DNA from 3 places in the Ketobacter alkanivorans genome. Region 1 is predicted to be linked to each of the others. Evidence: predicted binding sites of a transcription regulator. Region 1 holds the regulator's gene; each other region holds the start of a gene.
The links. The regulator sigma-54, encoded in region 1, starts transcription at its own class of promoters, with help from an activator protein. The targets are predictions, from matches to a motif close to ANTGGCATNNANNTTGCTNT.
Positions count from the first base shown of each region.

Region 2: a site for sigma-54 is predicted at 5,305-5,324, ahead of glnA (glutamate--ammonia ligase). Genes of this name have one in related genera too.
Region 3: a site for sigma-54 is predicted at 1,301-1,320, ahead of flhA (flagellar biosynthesis protein FlhA). Genes of this name have one in related genera too.

Region 1 covers NZ_CP022684.1:4,024,045-4,034,302, reverse strand. The annotation lists gene Kalk_RS17250 (ATP-binding cassette domain-containing protein) at 1-568, opposite strand, end outside; gene Kalk_RS17245 (calcium/sodium antiporter) at 738-1,703, shown strand; gene Kalk_RS17240 (KpsF/GutQ family sugar-phosphate isomerase) at 1,779-2,759, shown strand; gene Kalk_RS17235 (KdsC family phosphatase) at 2,762-3,292, shown strand; gene lptC (LPS export ABC transporter periplasmic protein LptC) at 3,292-3,864, shown strand; gene lptA (lipopolysaccharide transport periplasmic protein LptA) at 3,845-4,423, shown strand; gene lptB (LPS export ABC transporter ATP-binding protein) at 4,420-5,145, shown strand; gene Kalk_RS17215 (RNA polymerase factor sigma-54) at 5,333-6,955, shown strand; gene hpf (ribosome hibernation-promoting factor, HPF/YfiA family) at 7,076-7,363, shown strand; gene ptsN (PTS IIA-like nitrogen regulatory protein PtsN) at 7,410-7,862, shown strand; gene rapZ (RNase adapter RapZ) at 7,875-8,726, shown strand; gene Kalk_RS17195 (HPr family phosphocarrier protein) at 8,766-9,038, shown strand; gene mgtE (magnesium transporter) at 9,134-10,258, shown strand, end outside.
Region 2 covers NZ_CP022684.1:1,925,749-1,936,006, reverse strand. The annotation lists gene Kalk_RS08325 (response regulator) at 1-252, shown strand, start outside; gene glnG (nitrogen regulation protein NR(I)) at 255-1,691, opposite strand; gene glnL (nitrogen regulation protein NR(II)) at 1,695-2,825, opposite strand; gene Kalk_RS08310 (DUF4124 domain-containing protein) at 3,096-3,626, opposite strand; gene glnA (glutamate--ammonia ligase) at 3,744-5,150, opposite strand; gene Kalk_RS08300 (sulfurtransferase TusA family protein) at 5,543-5,773, opposite strand; gene Kalk_RS08295 (zinc-dependent metalloprotease) at 5,899-7,284, opposite strand; gene Kalk_RS08290 (hypothetical protein) at 7,377-8,141, opposite strand; gene Kalk_RS08285 (tRNA (5-methylaminomethyl-2-thiouridylate)-methyltransferase) at 8,314-9,378, opposite strand; gene Kalk_RS08280 (vWA domain-containing protein) at 9,585-10,258, shown strand, end outside.
Region 3 covers NZ_CP022684.1:4,429,765-4,440,022, forward strand. The annotation lists gene fliR (flagellar biosynthetic protein FliR) at 1-137, shown strand, start outside; gene flhB (flagellar biosynthesis protein FlhB) at 139-1,275, shown strand; gene flhA (flagellar biosynthesis protein FlhA) at 1,379-3,499, shown strand; gene flhF (flagellar biosynthesis protein FlhF) at 3,542-5,041, shown strand; gene Kalk_RS18980 (MinD/ParA family protein) at 5,073-5,894, shown strand; gene Kalk_RS18985 (RNA polymerase sigma factor FliA) at 5,936-6,646, shown strand; gene cheY (chemotaxis response regulator CheY) at 6,815-7,201, shown strand; gene Kalk_RS18995 (protein phosphatase CheZ) at 7,237-8,007, shown strand; gene Kalk_RS19000 (chemotaxis protein CheA) at 8,020-10,258, shown strand, end outside.

The DNA.
Region 1 (10,258 bases):
CCCCCATGGCCATGGGATCCTGCCCCGCAAAGGGCTCATCGTACATAACCAGATCCGGATCCAGCGCAATGGCCCGCGCCAATGCCGCCCGCCGTGCCATCCCGCCAGACAGTTCGCTGGGCATCAGATGCTTGGCACCACGCAGCCCTACTGCCTGTAATTTCATCAAGACAATATCGCGAATCATGTCTTCGGGCAGGTCGGTGTGCACCCGCAGGGGGAAAGCAACGTTCTCATACACCGACAAATCCGTGAACAGCGCTCCGCTCTGAAACAGCATGCCCATCTTACTGCGCACATCGAACAATTCACTGCGACCAAGATCCGGAACATTGTGGCCATCGACAATAATTTTACCCGTGTCCGGCTTCAGCTGCCCCCCGATCAGGCGCAACAAGGTGGTTTTACCGGTACCGCTGGGCCCCATGATGGCGGTGACCTTGCCCTTGGGAATATCGATATTTACATTGTTGTAAATAGTTCGATCACCGCGCATGAACGTCATATCGCTGATTTCGACATAGTTTTTAGCGTCGGTTTGATCGATTGGTGCTGAATCAGATGCCATGCAGCTGCTGTTTCCCGGTTCGTTCCAGTTCCACTAGGGAGCAATCCCACTAGAATAAGGTGCAGAACTATATCACTATGTCCGTAAAAGGAAAAACGACTGTTCACCCTTGCATGGTGTGCGCTTTCTCATTACATTGCATGCCGACTTCATCTGAGGATTTTCAGTCATGCTGCTTGCCTTTTTTGCCATTGTTGCCGGACTTGTTTTACTGGTCTGGAGCTCGGATAAATTTGTAGACGGTGCAGTAGGGCTGGCGGAAGGCCTGGGCATGTCCAAAGCCATGATCGGGCTCACCATCGTCGCCTTAGGCACCTCTGCACCGGAGATCGTGGTGTCCATCATGGCCGCCCTGGAAGAAGCACCCGAACTTGCCCTGGGCAATGCCATTGGTTCCAACATCGCCAATATTGGCCTGGTGTTGGGCGTAACGGCATTGATCGCCGCCTTACCCGTTACCTCCGGCCTGCTCAAAGAAGACCTGCCTGCCTTGCTGGCGGTCACTGCTGTCGTTGGCTTCCTGTGCAGCGACAACCTCATTTCCATGCAGGACGGACTGGCCATGATGGCCATGCTGATACTGCTCATGTACCTGATGTTCCGCTACAAAAAAGAACACAGCGACGAACTGATCACACCAGACATAGAAGAAAGCATTCCAGACCTGCCGCTGAAACAATCCATCTTTTGGTTCATAGTGGGCACAACAGTACTGATCGGATCATCCCGCATTCTGGTTTGGGGAGCCATAGAAGTAGCCACCGCCCTCCAGGTCAGCGAAGTCATCATCGGGCTGACCATTGTCGCCATCGGCACCAGCCTGCCGGAGCTGGCGGCCTCCGTTGCCAGCGCCCTGCGCAAGCAACACGACATTGCCCTGGGCAACATAATTGGCTCCAACATACTGAACCTGCTGGCAGTACTGTCTGCCGGAGCCGTTATCTTCCCCATTGAAGTGACCCCCGTAAGCCTGGTGCGTGATTATGGCACCATGGCTGCCATCACTCTGCTGCTGGCGGCCTTTATATGGTGGCCCCGCAAGAAACGCCAGCTATCCAAGCTGGAGGGGCTCATTCTGCTGACAGCCTACGTCGGTTATCTTGGATATCTGTATCAGCAGAGCGTTACCGCCTGAGGCCATTTAGTTTACACTGTGAACATAACGCAGTTAGTTAACCGATTTGAACCATCGAACACCACTGGGACGAGAATGAGCACAAATCACGACAACTTTGACTTTATCCAATCAGGTCAACGAGTTATTGAAATCGAGGCCAGTGCGGCCCTGGCGCTCAAAGAACGCATTGATGACAACTTCAAGAAAGCCTGCCAACTGATTCTGCAATGCAAAGGCCGCGTCATTGTGACCGGTATGGGCAAGTCCGGCCATGTGGGTAACAAAATTGCAGCCACTCTGGCCAGCACCGGCACCCCGGCCTTTTTCGTTCATCCCGGAGAAGCCAGCCACGGCGACCTGGGCATGATCACCGGCGATGATGTCGTAATCGGTATCTCCAACTCAGGTAAAACCGAGGAAGTCCTGAACATTGTGCCCCTCATCAAGCGCAAAGGTGCCCCCCTGATCAGCATGGCTGGCGATGCCAAATCCATGCTGGCCACACAGGCCGACGTACACCTGGACATCAGCGTCAAAGAAGAGGCCTGCTCCCTGGGCCTGGCGCCCACTGCAAGCACCACCGCCACATTGGTCATGGGAGATGCACTGGCGGTGGCACTGCTGGAAGCACGCGGCTTCACTGCCGATGACTTTGCACTGTCTCACCCCGGTGGCAGCCTGGGTCGCCGCCTGTTATTGCTGGTTGAACACATCATGCATGTAGGGGACAAAATCCCCCTGATCAAACAAGGCGTCACCATCAGCCGGGCGCTGCTGGAAATGAGCAGCAAAGGCCTGGGAATGACCGGCATCCTCAACGACAACGACGAACTGGTGGGCATCTTTACCGATGGCGATCTGCGTCGCATGCTGGATCAGGGCATGGACATCCAGACCACCATGATTGAAGACGTTATGTCCAAAAACCCCAAGACCATTCACCCCCACATACTGGCGGTGGAAGCACTGAACATAATGGACAAAAGCAAAATCACCGCCCTGATGGTAGTGGACAACAACAAACCGGTTGGCGCACTCAACATGCACGACCTGCTGCGCGCAGGAGTGGTATAAGAATGATGACCGAAGAGCTGCAACGCAAAGCCCAAGCCATCAAACTGGTGGCCTTTGACATTGATGGCATCATGACCGATGGCCGCCTCTACTTCACCAGCCTCGGCGATGAGATCAAAGCCTTCAACGTAAAAGACGGCCTGGGCCTGAAGTTACTGCGAGACTCTGGTGTGGAAGTGGCCATCATCACCGGCCGCACCTCAGAGCTGGTGAACCGCCGCGCCCGCGACTTAAAAATCGGCAAACTGATTCAGGGTCGCGAAGACAAAAAAATCGCACTGCAGGAACTCATGCAACAAGAAGGCCTGAGTGTAGATCAGGTAGCCTACATGGGCGACGACCTACCCGACCTGCCCGCCATTCGACTGGCGGGGCTGGGCGTCACGGTCTCCGATGCCTTGCCTATCGTGCGACAACACGCAGATCTTATCACCGAAGCCAAAGGTGGCGACGGAGCGGTGCGAGAATTCTGTGACTGGCTGATGCTGGCCCAAGGTAACCTCAATTCCATTCTGGAACCCTATCTGAGCTGATGAAACAACAAAACCAACTGATTCTAAGCAGCTTGTTTCTAGCACTTTTCGTGGTGGGCACCTACACCTACATGAAATGGGATCAGTGGTTCAGCCCCAAACAGCATGCAAGCACCACCTACGACCAACCCGACATGGTCGCCATAGAATTGCAGCAGCACAGCTACGACAAACACGGCAACAAAGAGTTTCTGCTGGATGCAGAATCCATGCTTCAGTACGTTGCCAGCAATCGCAACCTGATGGTCAAACCCACCATCACCTTCTTTGAGCAGCAACAAGAATCCTGGAAAACCAGCGCTGCCAGCGCCACCTCTGATAACGAAGCCAACAAATTGAACCTCTCCGGCAATGTTACCGTTGTTCAGCAGGGCGTGCGGGAAGCCGCCGTACTGGAAACAGAAACCCTCATACTCTATCCGCGGGAATCCTACGCCACCACCGACGACAAAGTCGTGATCAGGCAAAGCGGCGTCTATATAGAGGCAACCGGGCTGGATGCAGACCTTACCAACAACCGAATTACGTTACGCCACAAAGTCACCAGTATTTATGAACCTGAAAAATCTTAAACAGCTGACCTGCTGGATGATCCTGCTAAGCGCAGCCCCCGTGGCACAGGCGCTGGACAGCGATCGCCAACAGCCGCTGAAAATTGTCGCAGACACCGCCGTAATTGACGAAAAAGACGGCACCGCACTCTACACCGGCAACGTGGTATTGACTCAGGGCACCCTTCGCATCGCTGCCGACTCCCTGAAAATCAGAACCGAAAACGGCAAAGTGGATATCGTTATGGCTGAAGGTGATCCCGCCCTGTTCTCACAGGTACCCGAGCCCAACCAGGCGGAAGTCATCGCCAAAGCCAAAAACATCGATTACATGGTGCGCGATCAGAAACTCCTGCTAAAACGCAAGGCTTCCATCGTGCAAGGCGAAAACATCTTTCGCGGCGAAGAGATCGTTTACGAAATCCAAAGCCAGCGCTTGCAAGCACTGGGACAGACCCAGGATCACCAGCCCGGCGACATAAAAGGCCGAGTGGAAATGATTCTGCCATCGGCGGCAGAGCCTGCACCGCAAACAGCGCCTGCTCCCGCCCCAACAGAAAAGGCCATACCTGCATCATGAGCCGCCTGACAGCATCCAATCTAGCCAAAAGCTACAAAGGTCGCGCCGTGGTGGAAGATGTCTCCATCACCATCGAAAGTGGCCAGATCGTCGGGCTACTGGGCCCTAACGGTGCCGGTAAGACCACCTGTTTCTACATGATCATCGGCATAGTCCCCCAAGACAAAGGCCGCATCGTGATAGACGATACCGAAATCACCCACCTGCCCATGCACGGGCGCGCCGCCAAAGGCATCGGCTACTTGCCCCAGGAAGCCTCCATCTTTCGCCGCCTCAAGGTAAAAGAGAACATCATGGCGATTCTGGAAACACGCAAAGACCTGAACAAAAAGCAGCGCCAGGCCAAACTGGACGAACTGCTGGCGGAGTTCCACATTGGCCACATTGCCGAATCCCAGGGTATGGCCCTGTCCGGTGGTGAGCGCCGCCGGGTAGAAATCGCACGGGCACTGGCCACCGACCCCGCCTTCATCCTGCTGGATGAGCCCTTCGCCGGGGTCGACCCCATTTCCGTTGCGGATATTAAACAGATTATCAGCCATCTGCGGGATCGCGGCTTGGGCGTACTGATCACCGACCACAACGTGCGGGACACCCTCGACATTTGCGAGAAAGCCTTTATCGTCAGTGAGGGCCATATTATCGCCGAAGGTGAGCCCTCACTCATCCTGCAAAACCAGAAAGTACGCGAGGTTTATCTGGGCAACCAATTTCATATGTAAAAGTTCTAAGTAATTTCAGGCATGTAAATTGCTTTGCGGGCTGACTGCTCTTACAATTAAAGCATCGCAGTTGAAATACGGCCCAACTAAGCTGTTGAAAACAGGCCAATAATTGGCTGCCTAAAACGTCAACAAGGCCGTGACACCCCACTAAAACTGGTCGTTGAAGAAGTTGAATTAGGTATCAATGAAACCAACCTTACAGCTCAAAATTGGTCAACACCTTACTATGACGCCCCAGCTGCAGCAGGCCATACGCTTGCTACAGCTCTCCACGCTGGATCTGCAAACCGAAATTCAGGAAGCACTGGAGTCCAACCCCCTACTTGATGTGGATGAGTCAGGATCGGATAACGACAGCGGCGACACAAGCGAACAAAATACCAGCGACAAAAGCACCGAAACCACCAACGAAAAAGAACCTGTCGTGGACTTTTCCCAGTCCAGCGACAGCAGTGAAGCCAGCTCAACCACCAACGAAGATGCCCCCGTCGACCTGGAAGGCAAAGAAATGCCCGGCGAGCTGCCCGTGGACAGCGACTGGGATACCTTATACGACGGCACCGCAGGTTCCGGTGGCAGCACCAGCTTCGACGACGATGACTTCGACTATGACAGCCGTAACAGCGCCCCGGAATCAATCTATGACTCCTTGATGTGGCAGCTGAACCTGACCAACATGTCCGACATGGACCGCATGATCGCCATGGCCATCATTGAAGGCGTCAATGCCAAAGGCTATCTCACCCAATCCGTAGAGGACATCCGCGACGGCGTACTCGCCCAGCAGGACGTAGTGGCAGACCTGGTACGCCTGCAGCAGGCCGAACTGGAAGCCATGGGCATCCAACTGGAACCCGAAGAAGGCGACGACGGCAGCGCCATCTCACTGGAAGAAGTGCTGGCCGTACTGCACCGCATTCAACAATTTGATCCCCCCGGTGTGGCCGCCCGAGACCTGCGGGAATGCCTGCTGATCCAGCTCAAACAGGAGCCAAAAGGCGACCCAACCCGAGAAGACGCTATTTTGGTCGTGGAAATGTTTCTGGATGCCCTCGGCTCTCGCGACTTTGCCACCATCATGCGCAAGGGCAAGCTATCAGAAACCCGTTTAAAAGCCGCCATCGAGCTGATCCAGGCCCTGAACCCCTACCCAGGCAGCAGCATTGAATCCGATGACACCCAATACGTCATCCCCGATGTCATTGTCAGCAAAGACAAAGGCCGCTGGCGAGTAGAACTGAACCCGGAGGCCACCCCCCGCCTGCGAGTAAACAGTGGCTACGCCTCCCTGATACAGCGGGCCGACAACAGCAGCGACAACACCTTCCTCAAAAACAACCTGCAGGAAGCCCGCTGGTTTATCAAAAGTTTACAAAGCCGTAACGAAACCCTGCTGAAAGTAGCCACCAAGATCGTCGAATATCAGATCGGCTTTCTGGAAGAGGGCGAAGAGTCCATGAAGCCATTGGTTTTACACGACATTGCCGAAGCCGTAGGCATGCACGAATCCACCATCTCCCGAGTAACCACACAGAAATTCATGCATACGCCCCGCGGCATATTTGAGCTGAAATACTTCTTCTCCAGCCACGTCAGCACTGCCTCGGGGGGCGAATGTTCATCCACCGCCATTCGCGCCATTATCAAGAAGCTGGTTGCAGCAGAAAATCCAAAAAAACCGTTGAGCGACAGTAAAATTGCCAACATACTGGAGGAACAGGACATCAAGGTTGCCCGGCGCACGATCGCCAAATACCGCGAGGCTATGATGATTCCCCCTTCCAATGAAAGGAAACGATTGGTTTGACCTCTGGTCATAGAATACAGAGTTGAACATCATCGGTGCCCTTCTGGCCGATGCTATACCAAACCCAAACGCGCCAGCCAATGGGTTGCAGTAAAACAAACCACGATTAAGGAGTGGCCTATGCAAATCAATATCAGCGGACATCACGTAGACGTTACGGACGCACTGAAAGACTACGTTGCCGATAAAATGCAAAAACTCGAACGCCATACCGACGACATCACCAGCATCCAAGCCATCCTGAGTGTCGAAAAGAACCGACAAAAAGCCGAAGCAAAAATTCATGTAAAAGGCGCTGACCTGTTTGCCAACGCCGAATCCGAAGACATGTATGCGGCCATCGACATGATGACCGACAAACTTGATCGCCAAGTGCTGAAGCACAAAGAAAAATCCAAGAGCTGGTAAACAAGGCGATTAACTCCAAAGGTTGTAATAAGGTTAATTGATAACGATGGAACTTGCTGAAATCATCAGTCCGCAACGGGTTTTTGAAGACGTACCTGGCGGCAGCAAAAAGAAAGTTCTGGAAACCGCTGCTGGGCTTATTGCCCAGCAGTACCCCGAACTGGACCCCAACGAATTGTTCGACAGTCTTATATCAAGGGAAAAGCTTGGCAGCACAGGCCTGGGCAAAGGCATCGCCATCCCCCATTGCCGTGCACAGCATTGCAACAACGTTATAGGTGCCTTCATCAAACTCGAAAGTGGCGTGGATTTCGACTCCATTGATCACGAACCCGTGGACATGCTGTTTGTGTTATTGGTGCCGCAAGATGCGCATGAAGAACATCTTAATGTTCTCGCCAAAATCGCCGCCATGTTTAACGATGAAACACGCCGCAACACACTGCGCAATGCACATTCATCCGATAGCATCTACGATGCCCTCGTCACTCCCGTATAAAGGTAATATGCCATGAAGCTGGTCGTAATCAGCGGTCGCTCCGGATCAGGAAAAACCACTGCATTACACGTGCTTGAGGACATCGGCTACTACTGCGTTGACAACCTCCCCGTCACATTGTTGCGGGATCTGATGAGCGAGCTGGCAACGCGCACTGCCCCCCGCATCGAAGAAGTTGCCATTGGCATAGACGCCCGCAACAGCGTAACCCAGCTGGAAAAACTCCCCAACGTATTGCGAGAGCTAACCGCAGACGGCATCGACAGTCAGGTTATCTACCTGGACGCCGGAGATGAAGCACTGATAAAACGCTTCAGCGAAACCCGTCGCCGCCACCCCATCAGTAACGACACCAACACCCTCAAAGAAGCCATTGTGCGCGAACGGGAAATGCTGAACCCGGTAGCATCAAGCGCCAGCCTGATCATCGACACCAGCAACCTCACCCTGCACGAACTGCGCGACCAAATCAAAATGCGAGTGGCCGAAAACCAGGATGGCATGGCCATACTGTTCCAGTCATTCGGTTTCAAAAATGGCATTCCCACCGATGCCGACCTGGTATTCGATGTGCGCTGCCTGCCCAACCCACACTGGATCAGCCAGCTGCGCAGCCAAAGCGGCCTTGATCAAGGCGTGCAGGAATTTTTGCAAGGCCATCAACCGGTAACCGAGATGGTGCACGACCTCACCACATTTCTAGAAACCTGGCTGCCCCGCTTTGCTGCCAACAACCGCAGCTACATGACCGTTTCCATTGGCTGCACCGGAGGCCAACATCGCTCAGTGTACGTCACAGAACAACTGTGTCAGTACTTCAAAACGCGCCTTGGCAATGTTCAGGCTAGACACCGGGACTTGTAAGCTGTTTTAATCAGGGCTGCTGTAATTGTGTGAGCCACTATGAAACTGGAAAAATCCATTACCATCATCAACAAACTGGGATTGCACGCCCGCGCCGCCTCCAAACTGGTGGGCACAGCCTCCCGCTTCGAAAGCAAAATAATACTGAACCGCAGCGGGCAAGAAGCCGACGCCAAAAGCATCATGTCTGTTCTCATGCTGGCGGCCAGTCAGGGCACCGAACTGCAGATCACCATCAAAGGTGCCGACGCAGAAGAAGCCTGGGATCACGTGGCCACCCTGATCAACAACCGCTTCGACGAAGACGAATAAGCTCCTTCTGGTCATCTTATCCACAACTCGCTAGAATGGCCCACCCAATTCAGGAATACCCTCTACCCTAACATACCAGCAACAGGAGGTGATCAGTGGCCAAATCACAAACCAGCCATGAAACCCAAGATCAGCTCCATGCCTTTCTGGATGCACTCCACAGCGGAGCCTTTGATGAAATTCGGCGCATGCTGCGGGGCATGTCACCGGCTGAAGTGGCAAGGCTCATCGAATCCACACCGTTGCGGGCCCGTAACCTGCTATGGCAGCTCATCGACAAAGAAGACGAAGGGGAAGTTCTTCAATACGTAAATGAAGAACTGGCTGCCCATTTTCTGCGTCATCGCAACACAGAGGACATTGTCAGCCTGGTCGAAGGCTTCGACACCGATGACTTCGCCGACCTGTTGCAGGAACTGCCCAAAACCGTCATGCGGCAGGTACTGGATTCACTGGATGATCAAAACCGCTACCGCATCGAAACCATCCTGGGCTATCCCGAAGACACTGCCGGTGGCCTTATGGACACCGACATCATCACCATTCGCCCGGACATATCGCTGGATGTGGTGCTGCGTTACCTGCGCCGCCATGAATCCCTGCCGGACACCACTGACAACCTGCACGTAGTCAATCGCACCGGGCAATTTGTCGGCATTCTGCCACTCACCAAACTGCTGATCAAAGATCCCGGCATGAGTGTGCGCGAGGCAATGAACACCGATGCCAAAGCCATACCCGCATCCACCCCGGCCCGAGAAGTAGCGCAGACATTCGAACGAGAGGATTTGGTCACCGCACCGGTGGTGGATGATAACGGTGTGCTGCTGGGCCGAATCACCATCGATGACGTAGTCGACGTTATCCTCGAAGGTGCCGACCACTCCCTCATGAGCATGGCCGGTATGGATGAGGATGAAGACACCTTCGCCCCTGTATGGAAAACCACCCGCCGCCGCGCAGTGTGGTTAGGCATCAACCTGCTGACTGCGTTTCTCGCCTCCTACATGATCGGCCTGTTCGAAGGCACACTGGAAAAAGTCGTGGCGCTCGCCGTGCTCATGCCCATCGTCGCCAGTATGGGTGGCATCGCTGGCAACCAAACCCTCACCTTGGTCATTCGCGGCATGGCCTTAGGGCATGTAGGATCAGCCAACGTTCGCTGGCTGATCAGCAAAGAGATGGCCGTCGGGTTTCTCAATGGGATCTTATGGTCAGCC
Region 2 (10,258 bases), 2.1 Mb from region 1:
TTGGGTTTGGAGGATGATCAGGAAAAATATTTGATCAGTACTCTGGATGGGGCTTTGCAATCCACCCATGGCATCATCGAGAGTGGACAGAGCGCCCGTGCTGCGTTTCAGACGGTATGTCGCCTGTTAGAGCATTTGTCGGATCGGCAGCAGAGCCTGCTGGATCAGGTGATGGATCAGGAAGGCAAGTTGCCCCACCATGGTGGGGCAACTACAGGAACGGAAATCACCGGCGATGTGGAGTTGTTTTAGACTCAATCGTCGCTGTCATCATCTTCATCGGAACCGTTTCCATTCATACCCAGTTCCTTGATTTTGCGGGTCAGGGTGTTGCGTCCCCAGCCCAGCAGTTCGGCAGCGTCCCGGCGACGGCCTGCGGTGTGTTTCAGCGCAGTTTCAATCATGATGCGTTCGAAGGCAGGTACCGCTTTATCCAGTAATCCGCGTTGACCTCGCGCCAGAGCCTGATCAGCCCAGGTGCGCAGGCCCTGCTCCCAATTGGAGGATGCATCCTGTGAACCATGGGATTCCTGTAGTTCGGGAGGTAAATCACCCACCAGTACTTCACGGCCGGATGCCATGACGGTCAACCAACGGCAGGTGTTTTCCAGTTGTCTTACGTTGCCTTTCCAGTCCAGAGTCATCATGTACTCTTCTGTTTCCGGCAGCAGAATCTTGGTTTCGACATTCAGCTCTTTGGCCGCTTTCTGCAGAAAATGTCCAGCCAGTTGCGGGATGTCTTCCCGACGCTCATTCAGTTTTGGTAGGTGAACACGGATGACGTTGAGTCGGTGGAATAAGTCTTCCCGGAACTTGCCATCCTTTACCAGGTTTTCGAGGTTTTGATGGGTGGCGGCAATGATGCGTACGTCGACCTTGACGGAGGTGTGGCCTCCGACGCGATAGAAGGTGCCATCGGCCAGTACGCGCAACAAGCGCGTCTGGGCATCCAGCGGCATGTCGCCGATTTCATCAAGAAAGAGGGTGCCACCGTTGGCCTGTTCAAAGCGGCCCTGCCGTTGCGCGGCGGCTCCGGTGAAAGCGCCTTTCTCATGCCCGAACAGTTCGGATTCGATCAGGTCTTTCGGGATCGCGGCCATGTTGAGGGCGATAAAAGGTTTGTCGGAGCGAGGACTGTGTCGGTGTAAGGCCCCTGCTACCAGCTCTTTACCGGTGCCTGATTCGCCGTTGATCAGCACTGTGATATTGGAGTGCGACAAACGGCCGATGGCTCGAAACACTTCCTGCATGGCAGGCGCTTCGCCAATGATATCGGTGTTGTTGTTGACGACGGGTTCGCCGCTGCTGGCTTGTTGTTCCTGGCTGTGAGTCACAGCTCTTTTTACCAGGGATACTGCATCATCAAGATCAAAGGGTTTCGGCAGGTATTCAAACGCGCCACCCTGGTATGACTGAACTGCGCTATCCAGATCCGAATGGGCGGTCATGATGATAACAGGCAGGTTTGGGAAGTTGTCCTGAATGTGGGCAAGCAGCCCCAGCCCGTCGGTGCCTGGCATGCGCACATCGGTAATGATGACATCCGGTTGGGTATTGCGCAGTTTGCTCAGCGCAGAGTCTCCGGATTCAAAAGTAGATGTGTTGATGCCCTCTTGGGACAAGGCTTTTTCTAGAACCCAGCGAATGGATTTATCATCATCGATAATCCAGACGTTTTCTTCACCCAGCATGATTTACGCTCCAACGTTGGTTTGCTCTTCTGGTTGTTCCAGAGGCAGCAACAGTCTAAAGATGGTTTTTCCTGGGCTGCTGTCACATTCCACCAGCCCGTGATGTTGATTAATAATGGATTGCGAGATTGAAAGCCCAAGACCAGTTCCGCTGGCGCGGCCACTGACCATGGGGTAAAACATGGTTTCCTGCATCTCTTTGCTGACACCGGGGCCATTGTCTTCTACTTCCACCAGCAGTATCAGGCGATGCCGGGTATGGCCTATGGTGAACTGGCGCATCGCCCGTGTACGCAGAATGATGGTGGGATTTTTTTGATCCTGGCATTCGGTCAGCGCTTGCTTGGCGTTGCGGACGATGTTGAGGATGGCCTGAATCAGTTGATCTTTGTCGGCGCACATTTCCGGTAGGCTGGGGTCATAGTCGCGGTCTATTTCTACCACTTCACCGGTTTCGGCGGTCAGTATTGAACGTACCCGTTCCAGTATTTCGTGGATATTGATCTGTGACCATTTTGGCAGCTTGCGCGGCCCCAGCATTTGATCCACCAGGTTCCGCAGGCGATCCACTTCGGCAATGATGATGTCGGTGTATTCGTTAAGGGAGTCATCTGGCAGTTCCCTTGCCAGAAGCTGTGCTGCACCACGGATCCCCCCAAGAGGATTCTTTACTTCGTGAGCCACGCCGCGAACCAGGGCTCGTGTGGCTTGATGGGCGTTGATAAGGCCATCTTCACGGCTTATGCGCATTAAACGATCAAGAGGACGCAGCTCTAACAGTAGGCTGACGCTCATGTCGGCGCTGGTAATCGGTGTAATCGTGTAGTCAACGGTGGCGATCTGGGTGCTGTTGTATATGTAGACATGCGCTTCCCGCTTGGTATAGGGATGCAAGTCACGCAGGGCATGTTCCAGATCGTCCTGGGTGGACTGGTCTTTGTCATGAATCAGGGTGCTGATCGGCATACCGGCCAGCTGGGAGGCGCTGGCTGCCATAAGTTGTTCGGCAGCGGGGTTTACGAATTCTACGTGCAGGTGTTCGTTCAGCAACACCACAGCGGTGCTGAGATGATCCATCAGGCGACGGGAGAGTTCGTAATTACTTGATACCCTTGATGTATTCACTGCTGTCATGGTGCCTCGAACGGTTTGTACTAAGCCAATGCAAAAAGCAAACCATGTGTGAATCACTGGCTTGACTTTGGTGCGTGAAGTTGTCGTTAGGGCCTGAAAACCGCCGTTTTAGTGAAGGGGAATCCCCTTTTTGGCGCTGGGTATGGCAATGAATTTGCCATCAGGTAGCCCAGCCTCACTTTAGATGCCCATTTATGGGCTGACGAGTGAGGCTGAGACAGGATATTAGATGAATTTGAAATTGCAGTGAACTATTTTGGTGCAGGCATGTTACTTGGGCGACTTTTTGGGGCCTGCTGCGGAGCGCTTTACGTAAAATGTAACCGTTTCGCTCGAGCCAATCTCTTTACCTTTGTTGTCCACGACAACAACCTGAGTGGCGTATTCGCCTCGATCCAGGTTATCCAGCTTAAAGCTGGGTGAGCGCTGGAGTTTACCGTGGTTGGTGCCATTAAATTTCAACTGGAGCTTATCGTTTTTGCGCAAAGCCGGTGAAAGGGCCACCTGTACGCTGACCTGGCCGCCGTTATTGATGAAGTGCTCATCGTTGCTGGGTGTGATGATGGTGACTTTATCGTATTTAAACTCAGTGGGCGTTGTGGTGTCTGAGGTGTCCGCTGCCGGTACAGGTATGGCGGGAATGGTGGCAACCGGCTTCACGTCCATCTTTTCGGCACCTTCGGTGGGCTCGTCTGTAAATACGAGGTTTCCGCTTTCATCGGTGTATTTGTATACCGTAGCGGCCGTTGCCTGCAGGCTGAACAGGGCCAAAATCGAGAATATGGCGAACATGCGAGTCATGGTGTTTTCCCTTTGGTTGTTGTTCTACTTTCTAATTAAAAACCATTTCGCGCCTTACATACAAAAAAAGCTCCCAAAATTGGGAGCTTTTTCCGTTCTAACCGAATCGCGGAGCGATTAGCAAGAGTAGTACATTTCGAACTCAACAGGGTGAGTTGTCATGTTCAAACGCTCAACTTCGCCACGCTTCAGGTCAATGTAGCCGCCGATCATATCTTCGGTGAATACGCCGCCTTCAGTCAGGAAGTCTTTGTCGGCTTCCAGAGCATCCAGAGACTGGGTCAGGTAAGAAGACACAGTCGGGATCAGCTTGCCTTCTTCCGGTGGCAGGTCATACAGATCTTTGTCGGCAGCATCGCCAGGGTGGATCTTGTTCTTGATGCCGTCCAGACCAGCCATCAGCATGGCAGAGAATGCCAGGTATGGGTTGGCGGAAGGATCAGGGAAGCGAACTTCGATACGACGGGCTTTAGCGCTGGATACCCATGGAATACGAATAGACGCAGAACGGTTACGGGCAGAGTAAGCCAGCATAACGGGTGCTTCGAAGCCAGGAACCAGACGCTTGTAAGAGTTGGTAGAAGCGTTGGTGAAGGCGTTGATGGCACGAGCATGCTTGATGATACCGCCGATGTAGTACAGGGCTTCTTTGGACAGGCCTGCATATTCGTCGCCAGCAAACAGGTTTTTGCCGTCTTTGGACAGAGACTGGTGCACGTGCATACCGGAGCCGTTGTCACCTACCAGAGGCTTGGGCATGAAAGTAGCGGTTTTGCCGTAAGCGTGAGCAACGTTGTGTACGCAGTACTTCAGGATCTGTACTTCGTCAGCTTTGGCAACCAGGCTGTTGGGGCCTACACCGATTTCACACTGGCCGGCAGTACCCACTTCGTGGTGGTGTACTTCGATAACCAGGCCCATTTGCTCCATAGCGGCACACATGGCAGCACGCAGATCGTGCAGGGAGTCGACGGGAGGAACGGGGAAGTAACCGCCTTTCACGCCAGGACGGTGACCGATGTTGGAGCGATCGAAGTCTTCGTGAGAAACCCAAGCCGCTTCTTCGGAGTGGATGGCGTACATGGAGCCGCTCATGTCGGATTTCCAGGTCACAGAATCGAATACGAAGAATTCGGGTTCTGGGCCAAACAGTGCGCCATCGGCAATGCCGGTGGACTTCAGGTATTCTTCAGCGCGACGGCCTACAGAACGTGGATCACGCTCGTAACCTTGCATGGTGGCAGGTTCAACGATGTCGCAACGCAGGTTCAGTGTGGTTTCGTCAGTGAATGGATCGATAACAGCAGTGCTGTCGTCGGGCATAAGAATCATGTCGGATTCGTTGATGCCTTTCCAGCCAGCAATAGAAGAGCCGTCAAACATCTTGCCTTCAGAGAAGAAGTCATCTTTGATTTCGCTAACTGGCAGGGATACGTGCTGTTCTTTGCCGCGTGAATCGGTGAAACGCAGGTCAACCCAACGAACGTTGTTTTCTTTGATAAGAGAAGTAGTCTTTCCAGACATTCTGGTGTGTCCTCCAATTGGATTTAGAGATTAGGGGGTGATGACCAAGTGAAGTAGTCACTGCCGCTCCCCCTTTGGGTTTCGACAGCCCCAACCGACAGTTGCGAAGAGCTAGTTGATCCACAATGCGGGTGTTTTGGTCTTGCCTCACAAGAAGGCAAAATATATGCCATTGGATTTTGAGTTGAAAGGGGTTGGGGGCAGGAAAGGGCAGTTTTTTTTCATACAAGCCCAAATCCAGTAGTGATAGGGGCTTCAGGGAGGCATTTTTTGAGGAGCGGAAGAGCGATATCTAGAGCAGCCTGCGTTGGGCTTTGTCTTTTGTGCGTCGTTTTGGTGCGATCGTTCTGTGGCGTGCTATTTGTTGGTGCGTTGCGCCCTCGTTTGGGGCGTTAGATGTCGCAAACTTCAATAATGACCTCAATCTCTTGCTCTTGCTCTTTGCTGGAGATCAATTTGTGACCATTCACCCTGCACCAGGCAGGAATGTCGTGAAGCACGCCGGGATCGGTGGCCAGCACCCGCAAGCGGTCACCCTGAGCAAGCTGCTGTATAACATTTTGGGTTTTTATAACGGGCATAGGGCAGAGCAGCCCGCGGGCATCGAGTTCGTGTTGGGTCATGATGAATCCTCCGGCGCATATAATAACGGTCGAGCATTAGATTGGAAGCGGTTAAGCAGCGGCAGGACCAATAAAAAAGGCTCCAGAGGGGGAGCCTTTTTTGGGTCTGTGACTGGTCGATTACATCAGGACCAGTTTTTCAGAAGGTTGTTGTATTGCTTGGTCAGGGTCAGCCAGATCTTCTTTTTGTTTTTCTCGTCTGTTTTCAGTAGCTTGTTCTGATCCTTTTCGGCTTTGGTGGCCAGTTTTTTGGTTTCATAGTCTGTGATGGCGGCGTTAAGTGCGTCTGTTGCAGTGGTTACGTCAGGCTCCTGGCTTTGGGCTGAGGCAAGCAATGCAGCTGCCTGGGCGGTGTAGTCATTGTATAAAACCATGTAATCATCGTATTTGGCTTCAGCTGAGGCCTGGGTTCTGGCGTTGGATGTGGCGTTGGCTTTTGCCTGTTGAGCCTCGGCTTTCTGTAAATAGCTGGCGGCTTTTTTCGCGGCTTTCTCACTGTCTTTCAGGGTCTTGGCGTAGGCCTTGGTGACGGTGCTGGCGGCTTTCTTCAGATCTTTGATCGCGCCTTTGGCGGCTTTTTCTGCGTCTTTTTTCTCTATGTAGGCTGCGTCGCTGTCCAGTTTTGCTTGTACTGCGGTGTTGTACTCTGTTTCTGCGTCATTCATCTGGCCGTACACAATCTGCAGTTCAGATGTCACCGTAGCGTTGGGATCACCATAGAAGTTGGCTATTTGCGGCCCAGTAAGGTTGATTGCAAAGCGGGCGTCCGCGCCTTGGGATTGATTTCGATCCACGCCGCAGGGAAGGCCCATGCAAGTCACATCAGGGTTGGAGAACTTGTAGACTTTACCGGTCCAGTAATCCACGTTGAACTCGGATTGATAGGCCATAATGGTGGTGAATTGGTTGTTAACGCCGTGGCCCAAGGCATAGGAGGTGGTGCCGCCGGAGCCATCCTGTTTGCGTGAGTGTCGCAGGCCCATGTTGTGGCCCAGTTCGTGAGCGGTAACGTAGTCGCCACAGGAATTCACAGCCACGTGGCTGTATTGGTATCCTTTAATATAGGGTGCGGAGAAGTCTCCGTTGGTGCCCATGCCGCCGATCCAGGCCAGCCCGCAGCTGCCGTGATTCGCATGGTAGGGGCGAAACAGTACGACCATGTCGGCTTCGTGTACTTCGCGCAAGCCCGCTATGCTGCTGAATGCGCCGCTGCCGTTGGTGATGTCGTTGAGAGCATTTTCTGCGTTGTTAGTGTCGGTGTAATTTACCTGCACCGTGTGCTTGATGTTGAGTTCCAGATCCACTCCGCTGTCTGCGTAAATCTGATTGGTTGTTTGCACCAAATGGTTGAAGCGCGTCATGGGGTCGCCAGCGTAGAGATCATTGGTGCCACTGGTGTATACAATCAAAAGGTCGATGGTGGCTTGCGCCTGGGCTTGAGTGGAGAAAGGGATCAGCAAAGCCATTGCGGCCAGCGTTTTGATATAAGATTTACATACTACAGATTTCATTAGACATACCTCGTTTGACTTTACTTAAAATCCTCCATGATTAACAAGTAATTGCGCGCATCCATTAAAGTCGAATTGTTTTTCTATCGCAGTCAGCTATCCATCGTGTTGCCCCCCGCTGCATCAGAGTGTGTTTGATGTTGCTCTGGGATCTCCAGGAAATCTTCGTGGCCCGGTGCGGTCAATTCATGCTCGGCCGGGTTTTTATAGAGCCAGCCCACGCCGTCTATTGACTCCATGGAATAGCTGCCTTGCGGTGTTGTGATCATGGCGAAGGCAGATTTGCTGCCGTAGGTCATGATCACTGGGTAATCGTTGCCATAGCCCGCTACATGTCCGCTCCATGAGTAGTCGCCATTGCGGGTGACTTTACTGGAAATTACGTTGACCACAACGCTCGTGCCGTTAAGTAAGGGCACAACCACCTGTTCGCCTTCGCCAGGCAGGCTTGGAGTGCTGTCCATGGACACCACTTCATACTCGCGAACATCATCATGTAGCATGAATGTGGGGGTTCGGCTCTGGTTCTTTTCGGTGTGCCAGCTGGTGGTATGCGCAGCTTCGTTATGATCCAGTGTGTCCAGCGTCGATAGCTCCATGTCGTCAAGCAGGGCATCGCTGTTTGCCAGCGCGTTTTGCGCAGCCAGTAACGTCTGGTTTAAGCGTAAAGCAGGAGGAAGGTCATTGGCCATTGTGTCATGCGCTGCTTCGGCGTGTTGAGCGCGAATGCTTGAGGTAACCTCAGCGGTTGCCGCGCTTGGCGGTAACGTGAAGTTGGACTGCTGGTAAGCAAGGTAGGCCCCAGCGCCAGCAACAAGGAAATACCCTGCAGTAATGAATTTGTGACTTCCAGGCATCGAATACTCGCACAACAAAAAGCAGACTGATATGGAGTATAAAAATAGACCGGCACTGTGAAGGCTGCCACATTTTGGCAACATGACACTCAAGAAAATCTGAAAGCGGCCGGTCTAAAAACCGATTTGCATAACCAGCCGAAGCTAGTGTGGTTAGGTGTGGTTCGCTAAATCAGACGTACCAACTCTGCAGAATGTCATCGTTTGCCATGGGCGAAACATCCACCTGCCGAGCTACACCATGTTTGTCCTGAATTTCAACGGTGACCTGGTCGCAGTCTCTGCCCTGACTAAAGCGGCATGCAATACGCGCTGCAGTCAGCAAGTCCTCTTCTGATGGGTCGCCGTCCACCAGGCTCAGTGGCCCGCCGTGGCTGATGCATTTTATAGAATGGAATTGCTTGCGGTAGCCCATCAAAAAATTGTTCTCGCCTTCTTCCCGGCTGATGATCACCTTGTAGTGCTGGGCGGGGCGTATGTGACGTCCGACTTTTAGCAGCATAATGTCATCCAGCTCGTAATCCTTGCGGCCGCGAGCGGTCCAAAGGTCGGCCAGTTTGCGGGAATAGCTTTCGTCGGTCAGGAAACAGCAGCCACCGCTGGGTTGGGCGAAATCCTCTAACCCAAACTCCTGTGCCAATGCAATTTGTGGCTTACGGCTGCGGCCGTTGAAACCATAGAGCTGCTCACGATCAACCCAGCCTTCGCGTTCGGGCAGCGTGGGGGGGAGCAATTTAGCGCACAGTGGGCGTAACAGGCGATCATCAGCACCGGACTCGCGGGCAATAATCGGCATGGTCTCCTTGCGCTGAGACTTGGGCCGCTGGCCGATCACTTCCCCGGTGATAATGAAATCAAAGCCTTTCTCTTCGGCCATTTCTCGGGCTTTATTCAGCATGGTGTTGGCCTTTTCCACCATGAATATTTTGCAGTCCAGGCAGGGGTTCAGGTTGGCACCGTAGCCGTGCTGTGGATTCAGAACGATCTTTTTGTATTCCTCTGAAATATCCACAATATTCATGCGTATGCCCAGTTGCTCGGCTACCCACAAAGAATTGTTGCGTTTTTCCTTCTCTTTATCCTTTTTGCGAATGGCGTGGGTATGCCCTTCAACGCAGAAGCCTGTGTAAAAATTAACACCCTCGACAATAATGCCTTGTTTTTGAACGGCTTTTACTGCCAGCATAGAATCCAGACCGCCGGATATCAGTGCTATTGCTTTTCGTTGAATCGCCATGACCACTCACAGATAAATTTATGGGGCGCGAATTATAGCGGAAATATGGAGGAATTTAGAGCTGTTCACAGTTCAGGGTAAATGTGAGGAATACTTTTGCCATGCTAGTCATTACGGTTATAGTAGCTACACTTTATATAAGTTGACTGCTGGCTTGCAGCGACTGTGTTTATTTGTCTATAAAAAGATGAGATAAGGTTGTCCATATGAGAGCGTATCAAAAATTGCTTCCCTCACTTTTGCTTCCTTTAATTGTGTTGGTCGGTTGTGGGGGCGGCCGCAGTGTAGATGAGGGCTTTGATTCGGAGTCGGATACTACCGGGGGCGGTTCCACTACTACACCCACTACACCGACTACAAGTGGCGCCAATGGTGTCAGTTATTTGCCCCTTATGGTGTACGAGACCTACCAAGAGTATTCCGGGCTGAGTGCGGATGGTTTGTTTCGTTCGGACTTCGATGATGTGTACATAAAAACCTATTTAATTAATCCAATTAATTCGGCCAACTTACAATCAATAGCGACTGCCCAAACTTCTGATTACAAAGTCACTGTAGATGACATTGAGATTTCTCCATCAGAAAGTTTCCCGATCTTGCAGAAAGTAATTGGGGTGCCCGCGTATCTGCGTACTGCTTTGGTGTTTGACATCAGTGGCAGTATGGAGGACGCGAGTGTTCAGCAGCTGGTGAATGAGGCAAAAGACTACATTACGCTTGCCCAGGCCAGTGCAGATCCTGTGATCGCCAGTCAGCAGTATACGGTTTGGGTATTCGCGGATGAGCCTGAGGAGTTGACTGCCGGTTTTACTGCTGATATAGCAACGCTTGATGCAGCGTTGGATGAGGTTCTGACGCAGTATAACTCGGTAGCGCACGG
Region 3 (10,258 bases), 410 kb from region 1:
ATATTATTGCCGTGGGCTTTCCTTTTACTATGGTATTAGGTTTGGTAATCATATGGATCACATTATCCAATGTCCTGCCTCAATATGAGCGATTGAGTGCGGATGCCTTCGACTATCTCAGCGAAATGGTGAGGTAGCATGGCTGAGAGCGAAGACGGGCAGGAACGCTCAGAAGAACCCACCCAGAAAAAAATACTGGATGCCCGCAAGAAGGGGCAGATTCCTCGTTCCCGCGAGCTGGGGGGGGTGGCTGTAATGATTTTTGGTGCCGCGGGCCTGATGATGTCTGGTGGGTTATTGTTTGACGCGGCCGAGCAAGTGTTTGAGATGAATTACAGTTTGCCGCGAGATGAGTTGCTTAATCAGGACGTGATGGTGCGCTCGTTGATTAGCTCCGCCAAGACAGCTTTTACCGCATTAACTCCTTTCTATATTGCTGTGCTTATTGCCGCATTGATGATTCCACCTATGGTGGGTGGAATGAATTTCTCTGCTGAATCTATAAGACCAAAATTAAGTAAGCTGAACCCGCTTTCAGGCTTGAAAAAGATGTTTTCTGCGCAATCGCTTATGGAGGTGGTAAAGGCGATTGCGAAGTTTGGCTTGGTGTCTGCGGTGGCACTGATGATTCTGGATTACAACAGCACTCGTTTTATGGCGCTCGGTTTTATGCCTGCGCATGAGGCGATGGCGGAAGGTATTTCCATCGTAGCGTGGGCGTTGTTTATTCTATCTTGCACTTTGCTGGTGGTGGCGGCCATCGATGTACCCTTTCAGATATATCAGCATAATAAACAATTAAAAATGACCAAGCAGGAGGTAAAGGATGAATACAAAGACACGGAAGGAAAACCAGAAGTAAAAGGCAAAATTCGATCCAAGCAACGTGAAATGGCTCAAAGCCGTATGATGTCAGCGGTGCCTGACGCTGATGTGGTGATTACCAACCCGACCCACTTTGCCGTAGCTTTAAAATATGATCCGAAAAAAATGTTGGCACCGATACTGGTGGCAAAGGGTGCAGATCACATTGCACTGCAGATCAAAAAGGTGGCACTGGCAAACGATGTCATGATATTAAATTCACCCCCGTTGGCCCGATCCATTTACTACCATACGGAGCTGGAAAGGGAGATTCCACAAGGGCTGTTTCTGGCGGTTGCTCAAGTGTTGGCCTATGTGTACCAGTTGCAGCAATTTCAGGAAGGCAAAGGCCCCAACCCTGGCGTGGTGCCAGATTTCCCCGTTCCAGACGACCTCAAGAAAGACGAATAACCCGCTGTTTCAATAATTTATCCATTTAGGCATGATCTTTGCGATCTAACACTAAGGCGTACTTAATGCGTCAAATATTTGTTAGTGGCAGAGCGAAGGTGTTATGGCAGCAGGTGTGGCTACTCAATCCGGAAATATCCTCAAGCAAGGCAATTGGGGCGCACCGATCTTTTTGCTGATCATCATGGGCATGATGACCCTGCCCATGCCGTCTATTCTGCTGGACGTATTGTTCACCTTTAATATTGCTTTGGCGTTGGTGGTGCTACTGGTTTCGGTATACACCATGCGACCATTGGAATTCGCCATATTCCCGACGGTGCTGTTGATTGCGACTTTGCTGCGCTTAGCTTTGAACGTGGCGTCCACCCGCGTGGTATTGCTGCGCGGCCATGAAGGTGGCGATGCTGCTGGTAAGGTCATTCAGTCATTTGGTGAAGTTGTGATTGGGGGCAATTACGCAGTGGGTTTGGTGGTCTTTATGATATTGGTGATCATCAATTTCGTGGTGGTCACCAAAGGTGCCGGCCGTATCTCGGAAGTGAGTGCTCGATTTACCCTGGATGCGATGCCAGGCAAGCAGATGTCCATTGATGCTGATCTGAATGCCGGGGTTATTGACCAGGAGGAGGCCAAAATACGTCGAGCAGAAGTGTCCCAGGAGGCGGATTTTTACGGTGCAATGGATGGTGCCAGTAAGTTTGTTCGTGGGGATTCGATTGCCGGTATCCTGATTTTGATTATCAATATTGTGGGTGGCCTTGCTATTGGTATGGCCCAATACAATCTTGGTTTTGGTGATGCGCTGCGAGTGTATGCTTTGCTCACTATTGGTGATGGTTTGGTCGCGCAAATCCCTTCTTTGTTGTTATCCACTGCTGCTGCGATCATCGTTACCCGCGTAAACAGTTCCCAGGATCTGGGTGATCAGGTGATGGTCCAGATGTTTGGTTCACCTCAGGCCTTGGCGATCGCTGCGATCATTCTGGTCATCATGGGGATTATTCCGGGTATGCCTCATGTTGCGTTTTTAGGGCTGGCTACGTTGTGTGGTGGCGGAGCGTATTGGATTCATTATCGTCGTGAGGCTTCTGGTGGTAAGGAAGTGGAAGACGAGAAAAAGGCGCAGAAAATGGAAGAAATCGCCGCCCAGCGTGACAACGAATTCAAGGAGCTGGGTTGGGATGATGTGCAGCCAGTGGATGCGATTGGCCTGGAAGTGGGATATCGGCTGATACCGCTTGTAGACAAGGCCCAAGGCGGGCAACTACTGGGACGTATCAAGGGTGTGCGTAAGAAACTGTCTCAGGATTTGGGGTTTCTTATGCCGTCTGTTCACATCCGGGATAATTTGGATCTACTGCCTAATGCTTACCGCGTAACGCTAATGGGGGTGGCGATTGAGGAGGCAGAGATTCATGCAGACCGTGAGCTTGCTATCAACCCCGGGCAAGTGTTCGGGGCGATCAATGGTATCGAATGTAAGGATCCCGCGTTCGGGCTGGATGCCGTTTGGATTGAGCCAAGTCAGCGTGATCAGGCGCAAACCATGGGTTACACGGTAGTAGATGCAAGTACGGTTGTAGCTACGCATATAAATCAGGTGATGTTACGGCACGCCCATGAACTGCTTGGTTTTGAGGAGGTGCAGAAGCTGCTGGAGAATTTGCAGAAAGCATCGCCGAAGCTGGTGGAAAACCTGGTGCCGAATCCCTTGCCCTTAAGCAAGTTGCATAAAGTCCTGCAGAATTTATTGCAGGAAGATGTACCGATTCGGGATATTCGCACCATTGCCGAAGCCTTGGCGGAGATGGCACCAAAGAGTCAAGACGCTGACGCTCTCACCTCTGCCGCCCGTGTCTCGTTATCCCGCTTGATCGTCCAGACCATATACGGTGTGGGGCGTGAGCTGCCTGTTATCACGCTTCAACCGGAGTTGGAACAGTTGTTGCTACAAGCTGTACAGCAGGCCATAAATTCTGGCGGTACTGCCAGCGATGCGGTGATCGAGCCGGGCTTGGCGGAAAAACTGCAACGCTCCGTATCCAATGCAGTTCAGAAGCAGGAGTTAGCAGGTAATCCACCAGTTTTGTTGGTTTCGGCGGGCATCCGCCCCATGCTGTCGCGCTTTTTGCGGTTCAGTGTTCAGGGCTTAAATGTACTGTCATACAACGAAATACCGGATAACAAACAGATTACAATTACCGCTTCTGTGGGCCAATAACCAGTAAACGATGGCGACTGAAGCAGCGAGGATACGACGATCATGAACACAAAAAAATTCATAGCAGCGGATATGCGTCAGGCTTTGAAGTTGGTTCGTGAAGAGTTGGGTGCAGATGCAGTGATTCTCTCCAACCGTAAGGTGGCCGGTGGCATTGAAATTGTTGCCGCCGCCGACTACGACGAATTTGTTGAGCAGCACAAAGCCCGCGAGCGCAAGCAGAATCATATTCCTGATTTCATGAGCGATAGTGCCAGTTCACCAGCGTTGGGGGATCCGGCTCGGTTGTTGAATGACAGGGGTGGTTTTGCTCCTACCGCCGAAGACAAGTCAAATTTGATTGAAGCGTTGCAGCGTCGTGAGCAGGCCAATCAGAAATTCAATGAAATGTGGCTGAAGCAGTTAAACAGTCGAGAAGAGCAGTCTGATCGGGATGTCGAGGTTCGGTTAAGTCAGCAGGCCAGGGTGCAGGCGGATGTGGCCGCACCAGCTCCTGCCACAACCGCGACTCCTGAAGTGGCTGCTGTGTCTTCTCCTGCTGTTACAGTTGCTTCCGCTGCTCCTGCGCCGATTGTTGCAGCACCTTCTGCGGCCAGCCCTGAATGGGCTGAAATGCGAGGAGAACTGAACCAGTTGCGTCAGATGCTGAATGTGCAGATGGCTAATGTTGCCTGGGGCGATTTTTCTCATCGCCATCCACTGGAGGCTTCGGTATTCAAAAAATTGGCTCGTTTGGGCTTATCCCCTGCGCTGTGCCGAAAGCTGGTGAGAAACCTGAAGCCAGGCACTGATCTTAAATTGGCTTGGCGCGAGGCATTGCTGGAGCTGAGCGATGACCTGCCGTTGCTGGGTGAAGACATAGCCGCTCATGGGGGCATTTTTGCCTTTGTTGGGCCTGCAGGGGTGGGCAAGACCACCACCATTGCCAAGATTGCTACCCGCTTTGTGCTGGAGCATGGTGCCGAGAATTTGGCGCTTATTACCACCGACAGTTACCGTATTGCCGGACATGAGCAGCTGAGCACTCTGGGGCGTATCCTTAAAGTGCCGGTTCGAGTCGTGACCGAGCAGCAGAGTCTTGATCAATTATTGCGCTCTTTGTCCCGTAAGAAGCTGATTTTGGTGGATACTGCCGGTTTGAGTCATAAAGATCAGGTACATCAGGAACAAATGACTATGCTTGAGAGCATGGGGGCAAATATTCAACGTTGGCTGGTTCTGTCCTCTACCAGTCAGCGACGTATTCTGGATAAGGCTATCAATGAATATAAACAGTTGAATCTAGAGGGCTGTATTCTCACAAAACTGGACGAATCGGCCAGTTTGGGCGAGGCTTTAAGTGTCGCGATCGAATCGCAGCTACCTATTGCCTATATCACGGATGGCCAGAACATCCCGGACGACATAGCCCGCCCGCAAGCCACCCGCTTGATCAATCATGCCATCGCTCTGGCGAAGGAGTATCGCATGGACGATGCATTGGTAGCGGATATGTACAGCGACGCCATCTCCGAAATGGAACCGGATCTGGCTTACGGATAAAAGACGACACAAGGTGCACACAAAAACGTTTATGAGTAATCATCCCGTACAGGTAATCGCCATCACCGGCGGCAAAGGTGGGGTAGGCAAGAGCAACGTCTCAATTAATCTGGGGATGTGCTTGTCTGAAATAGGCCGCAGAGTCGTGTTGCTGGATGCCGATCTCGGGTTGGGCAATCTGGATATTCTGCTGGGTATCAGCTCCCGTGAGAATCTTTCCCATGTATTAAAAGGTGAGTGCGGCATCAAGGACATCCTTGTAGAGGGTCCTGGCGGCATCAAAATCGTACCGGCTTCGTCGGGTACGCAAGAACTGGTGAGCATGGGGCCCCGTGAACATGCCGGTTTGATCCATGCTTTTAGCGAACTAAGCGATGATGTGGATGTGCTGTTAATTGATACAGCAGCAGGCATTTCGGAAATGGTGATGAGCTTCGTGACCGCTGCACAGGAAAGCCTGTTTGTGGTGACCAACGAGCCGACCTCTATTACTGACGCATACGCCATGATGAAGATTCTTAACCAGAAGCACGGTATTTACCGCTTCAACGTGGTGGCCAACATGGTTCGCACGCAGCAAGAAGGTCGCGAAATCTATAATAAGCTTACCAAAGTGACGGATCGGTTTTTGGATGTGGCTCTGCAATTTTCGGGGTGCATTCCATTTGATGACTACCTGCGTAAGGCGGTCATGCGGCAAAAGCCAGTAGTGGAGGCCTATCCCCGCAGTAAAGCGGCGCTGGCATTCCGCTCGCTGGCAAATAAAGTAGACAGCTGGCCATTACCCACAACGCCTCGAGGGCACCTTGAGTTCTTTGTGGATCGGTTGGTGCAAGGAGCGGTTGCCCGTTAGGACGCCAGGTTACCCCGATGCAGGGCATGAAGCGACAGGCTATGTATAACGATGAATCGGCGCCACAAATAGATGTCCTGGTGGAGCAGCATACTCCGCTGGTGAAACGCATCGCCCATCATCTTTTGGCTCGAATGCCTTCAGGCGTGGCGGTGGAAGATTTGTATCAGGCTGGCATGATTGGTTTGCTGGATGCGTTGAAGCGCTATGACAGCAGCAAAGGCGCCAGCTTTGAAACCTACGCAGGCATTCGCATCCGCGGAGCCATGGTGGACGAAGTTCGCAAGGGTGAATGGGCGCCACGTTCGGTACATCGTAACGCTCGACGTATCCAGCAAGTGATTCGCGATATTGAACATGAAACAGGTGCCGATGCACGGGATCGGGATATTGCAGATCGCCTTGGCATTTCCATGGAAGAGTACCACGCCATGTTGCAAGACAGCATGGCGACACGGCTGTTCAGCCTCAATGAGCTTGAATCCGTCGAAGACAACATTACCACCGGGTTGCAGCAAGAACAGGCTCACAACCCCCTGGATGACCTCCAAAGTGGGGTATTCCGCACCCACCTGGCCCGCGCGATTGAACAGTTACCTGAGCGGGAGCAATTGGTCATATCCCTTTACTACGACGAAGAACTAAATCTTAAGGAAATCGGGCAGGTACTGGGAGTTAGCGAATCTCGTGTCAGCCAAATTCACAGTCAGGCCGCCCAACGATTGCGCGCCCGTCTACAAGAGTGGCTTTGATTCTTCTACAAAAACTGGATCACACCAAATCTGCTACTAGACTTAAGCGGTAGAGACTGTTGAAAGGCCCGGAAACCGTCAGCTTATCGCTGGTTGGGGCATTTAACAGCCAGTTACAGCAGTAGTTTGCTTAACAGACGTAGTGAACTGGGTTCATTGGAGGCAACCTTGGACAAGAATATGAAAATTCTCATTGTTGATGACTTTTCCACGATGAGACGCATTATCAAGAACCTGCTACGCGACCTTGGGTTCACCAATACCCAGGAAGCCGACGACGGAAGTTCTGCTTTGCCATTACTGAAAGCCTCGGATTTTGACTTTCTTATTACAGATTGGAATATGCCGGGAATGACGGGTATAGACCTGCTGAAGGCGGTGCGTGCGGATGAAAAGCTGCAGAGCCTACCTGTATTGATGGTGACAGCTGAAGCCAAGCGAGAGCAGATCATCGAAGCCGCGCAAGCTGGCGTTAACGGCTATGTTGTGAAGCCCTTCACCGCTCAGGCATTGAAAGAAAAGATCGAGAAGATCTTTGAGCGGGTAGATGCATAGCACTATTCACCGTTAACGGCAGATGTGAGATTAGCATGACGGAGCAAGCTCAGCAGGACAGTTTGGTGGAGTACGCCAAAACCCTGGTTGAACAACTGGAAAGTGGTGATGCGAAGGAGGCGATGCGAACCATCTCCTCTTTGCACCAGCAGCGGGATCAGGTGTTGTTTCAAGAAGTTGGAAAGTTGACCCGTAGCCTGCATGAGTCAATCAAAAACTTTGCGATTGATACCAGTGACAGCGTGATGCGCGATGAAATGTCGCGTATGCAGGATGCATCCCAGCGATTGAATTATGTCATCGAAAAAACAGAACAGGCGGCTAACAAAACTATGGACATGGTGGAGCACACCATGCCGGTTTCTGGTCACCTGCGGGAAAGTGCCCAATCCCTGAAAGAGGAGTGGGACAAACTTATGCGCCGTGAAATGAGCGCAGATGAGTTTCGACAGTTAACGAAAAAAGTGGATGGTTTTTTAGTAACTGCAGTGGCAGATGCATCCACAATTGACTCCAATCTTTCCAACATCATGCTGGCGCAGGATTTTCAAGATCTGACCGGTCAGGTGATCAAGCGAGTCATTCAGCTAGTAAAAGAAGTAGAAGATAACCTGGTGAATCTGGTGGCAATGGCGAGCACCATTGATCAGATTACCGGTGCTAAACATGAACTTCCCCAGAAAGACATGAAGGCTAATGAGGCAGATATTGGACCCGAGGGGCCAATTATGAATCCAGAGGCGCGAGAAGATGTTGTCTCGGGTCAGGATGATGTGGATGCCTTGTTATCCAGTCTTGGGTTTTAGAGGAGTTAGGGGATGAGCTTCGAAGGTGATGAAGAAATACTACAGGACTTCCTGGTTGAGGCCGGGGAGATACTGGAAGTACTGTCAGAACAACTGGTTGATCTGGAAAACCGACCCGACGACGCTGATCTTCTAAACGCAATATTCCGAGGATTTCACACAGTAAAAGGTGGGGCAGGGTTTCTGCAATTGGACACCCTGGTGGATCTTTGTCACGCGGCAGAAAACATATTCGATTTGTTGCGTAATGGAAAGTTGTCGATCAATGCAGAATTAATGGACGTAGTGTTGCAGGCGCTGGACGCTGTGAACAGTATGTTCGAGCAGGTTCATGGCCGCCAGTATCCAGATCCTGCTGATCCTGCCTTGATGAATGCGCTACATGCCATTTTGCAGGGTGATACACCGGCTGCTCCTACAGCGGAGCCTGCAGCTGAGGAAGCTCCCGTTGCCAGTGAAGCGGCTGATAAAGGCGATATCACTGACGAAGAGTTCGAGCAGTTTTTGGATGCGCTGGACGAAGGCAAAGACAAGGCACCAGCAGCACCGGCTACCAATACATCAGATGGAATAGATTTGTTTGGCGAAGATGATGAAGTCGCCGCCGCCTCGGCTTCAACCTCTGACGAAATCACAGAAGATGAATTTGAAGCGCTGTTGGATCAGTTGCATGGTAAAGGCAAGATTGGTGGAGCTGCTGCTGCGGCCGCCGAGCCAGAGCCGGCTGCTGCAACTGGCTCCGACGAAATATCAGATGACGAATTTGAATCCCTGTTAGATGAATTGCATGGCAAAGGTCGACACGGCGGTACACCAAAAACTGAGGGCGATGAAGGTGAACCTGCAGCGGCAAGTACTGATGGCCAATTAATCAGCGACGATGAATTTGAATCCCTGTTAGATGAGTTGCATGGTAAGGGTAAAGGGCCTACTACCGGAGCAGTCGAGGAGAAAGCACCAGCTGCACCTGCCGCAAGTAAGTCAGCGACACCTGCCCCTGCCGCAAAAGCGCCTGCACAGCCATCATCGCCGCCTCAGGCTGCGCCGAAAAAAGCAGAGGCACCCACTGCCAAGCCTGCAGCCACTGCCAGCCCAGCCAAAAAAGAGGCTGTTGCCCGCGGAGCCGCGCCGCCAAAAGAGGCTCCGGCTGCTGCAGAAAATACGGTTCGCGTTGATACCAAGCGCCTCGATGACATCATGAATATGGTGGGCGAGCTGGTATTGGTACGAAACCGCCTGGTGCGTTTAGGCTTGCGAACCGCCGATGAAGATCTGGCAAAAGCCGTTGCCAACCTGGATGTGGTCACCGGCGATCTGCAAACCGCAGTCATGAAAACCCGGATGCAGCCGATCAAGAAGGTATTCGGTCGCTTCCCTCGCGTTGTTCGGGATTTGGCACGTAACCTGAAAAAAGAAATCACCTTGGAATTGGAAGGTGAGGAGACGGATCTTGATAAAAACCTGGTGGAGGCTTTGGCTGATCCACTGGTTCACTTGGTTCGCAATAGCGTTGACCATGGTATTGAGGCACCCGATGTACGTGAGAGCATGGGTAAGCCTCGTATGGGTAAAGTGTTTCTTGCTGCGGAGCAAGAAGGTGATCATATCGTGTTATCGATCACCGATGATGGCGGCGGTATGGATCCGGATATGTTACGCCGAAAAGCCGTTGAAAAAGGTTTGATGGACACTGAGGCGGCCGATCGGCTCAGTGATCCTGAAGCGTTCAATTTGATATTCCATCCTGGGTTTTCCACCAAAGATCAGATTTCCGATGTGTCTGGTCGTGGTGTGGGTATGGACGTAGTGAAGACCAAAATCACCCAACTCAATGGCATGATCGAGGTTCATTCCGAAAAGAATGTCGGCACTCGTATCGCTATCAAGGTTCCACTTACGCTCGCCATCATGCCAACGCTGATGGTCATGCTGGGAACGCAGGCGTTTGCGTTGCCGTTGGTTAATGTGAATGAAATTTTTCACCTGGATCTCTCCCGCACCAATGTGGTGGATGGCCAGGAGGTTGTGGTTGTGCGTGAAAAAGCGCTGCCGTTGTTTCACCTAAAACGCTGGTTAATACGTGGTACCACCGGTAAGGATACTGAAGCCCATGTGGTGATTGTGAGTGTGGGCACGCAGAAGGTGGGTTTTGTTGTGGATCAGCTTATCGGCCAGGAAGAAGTGGTCATCAAACCTTTGGGCAGGATGCTGCATGGCACGCCTGGTATGGCAGGCGCCACAATCACGGGAG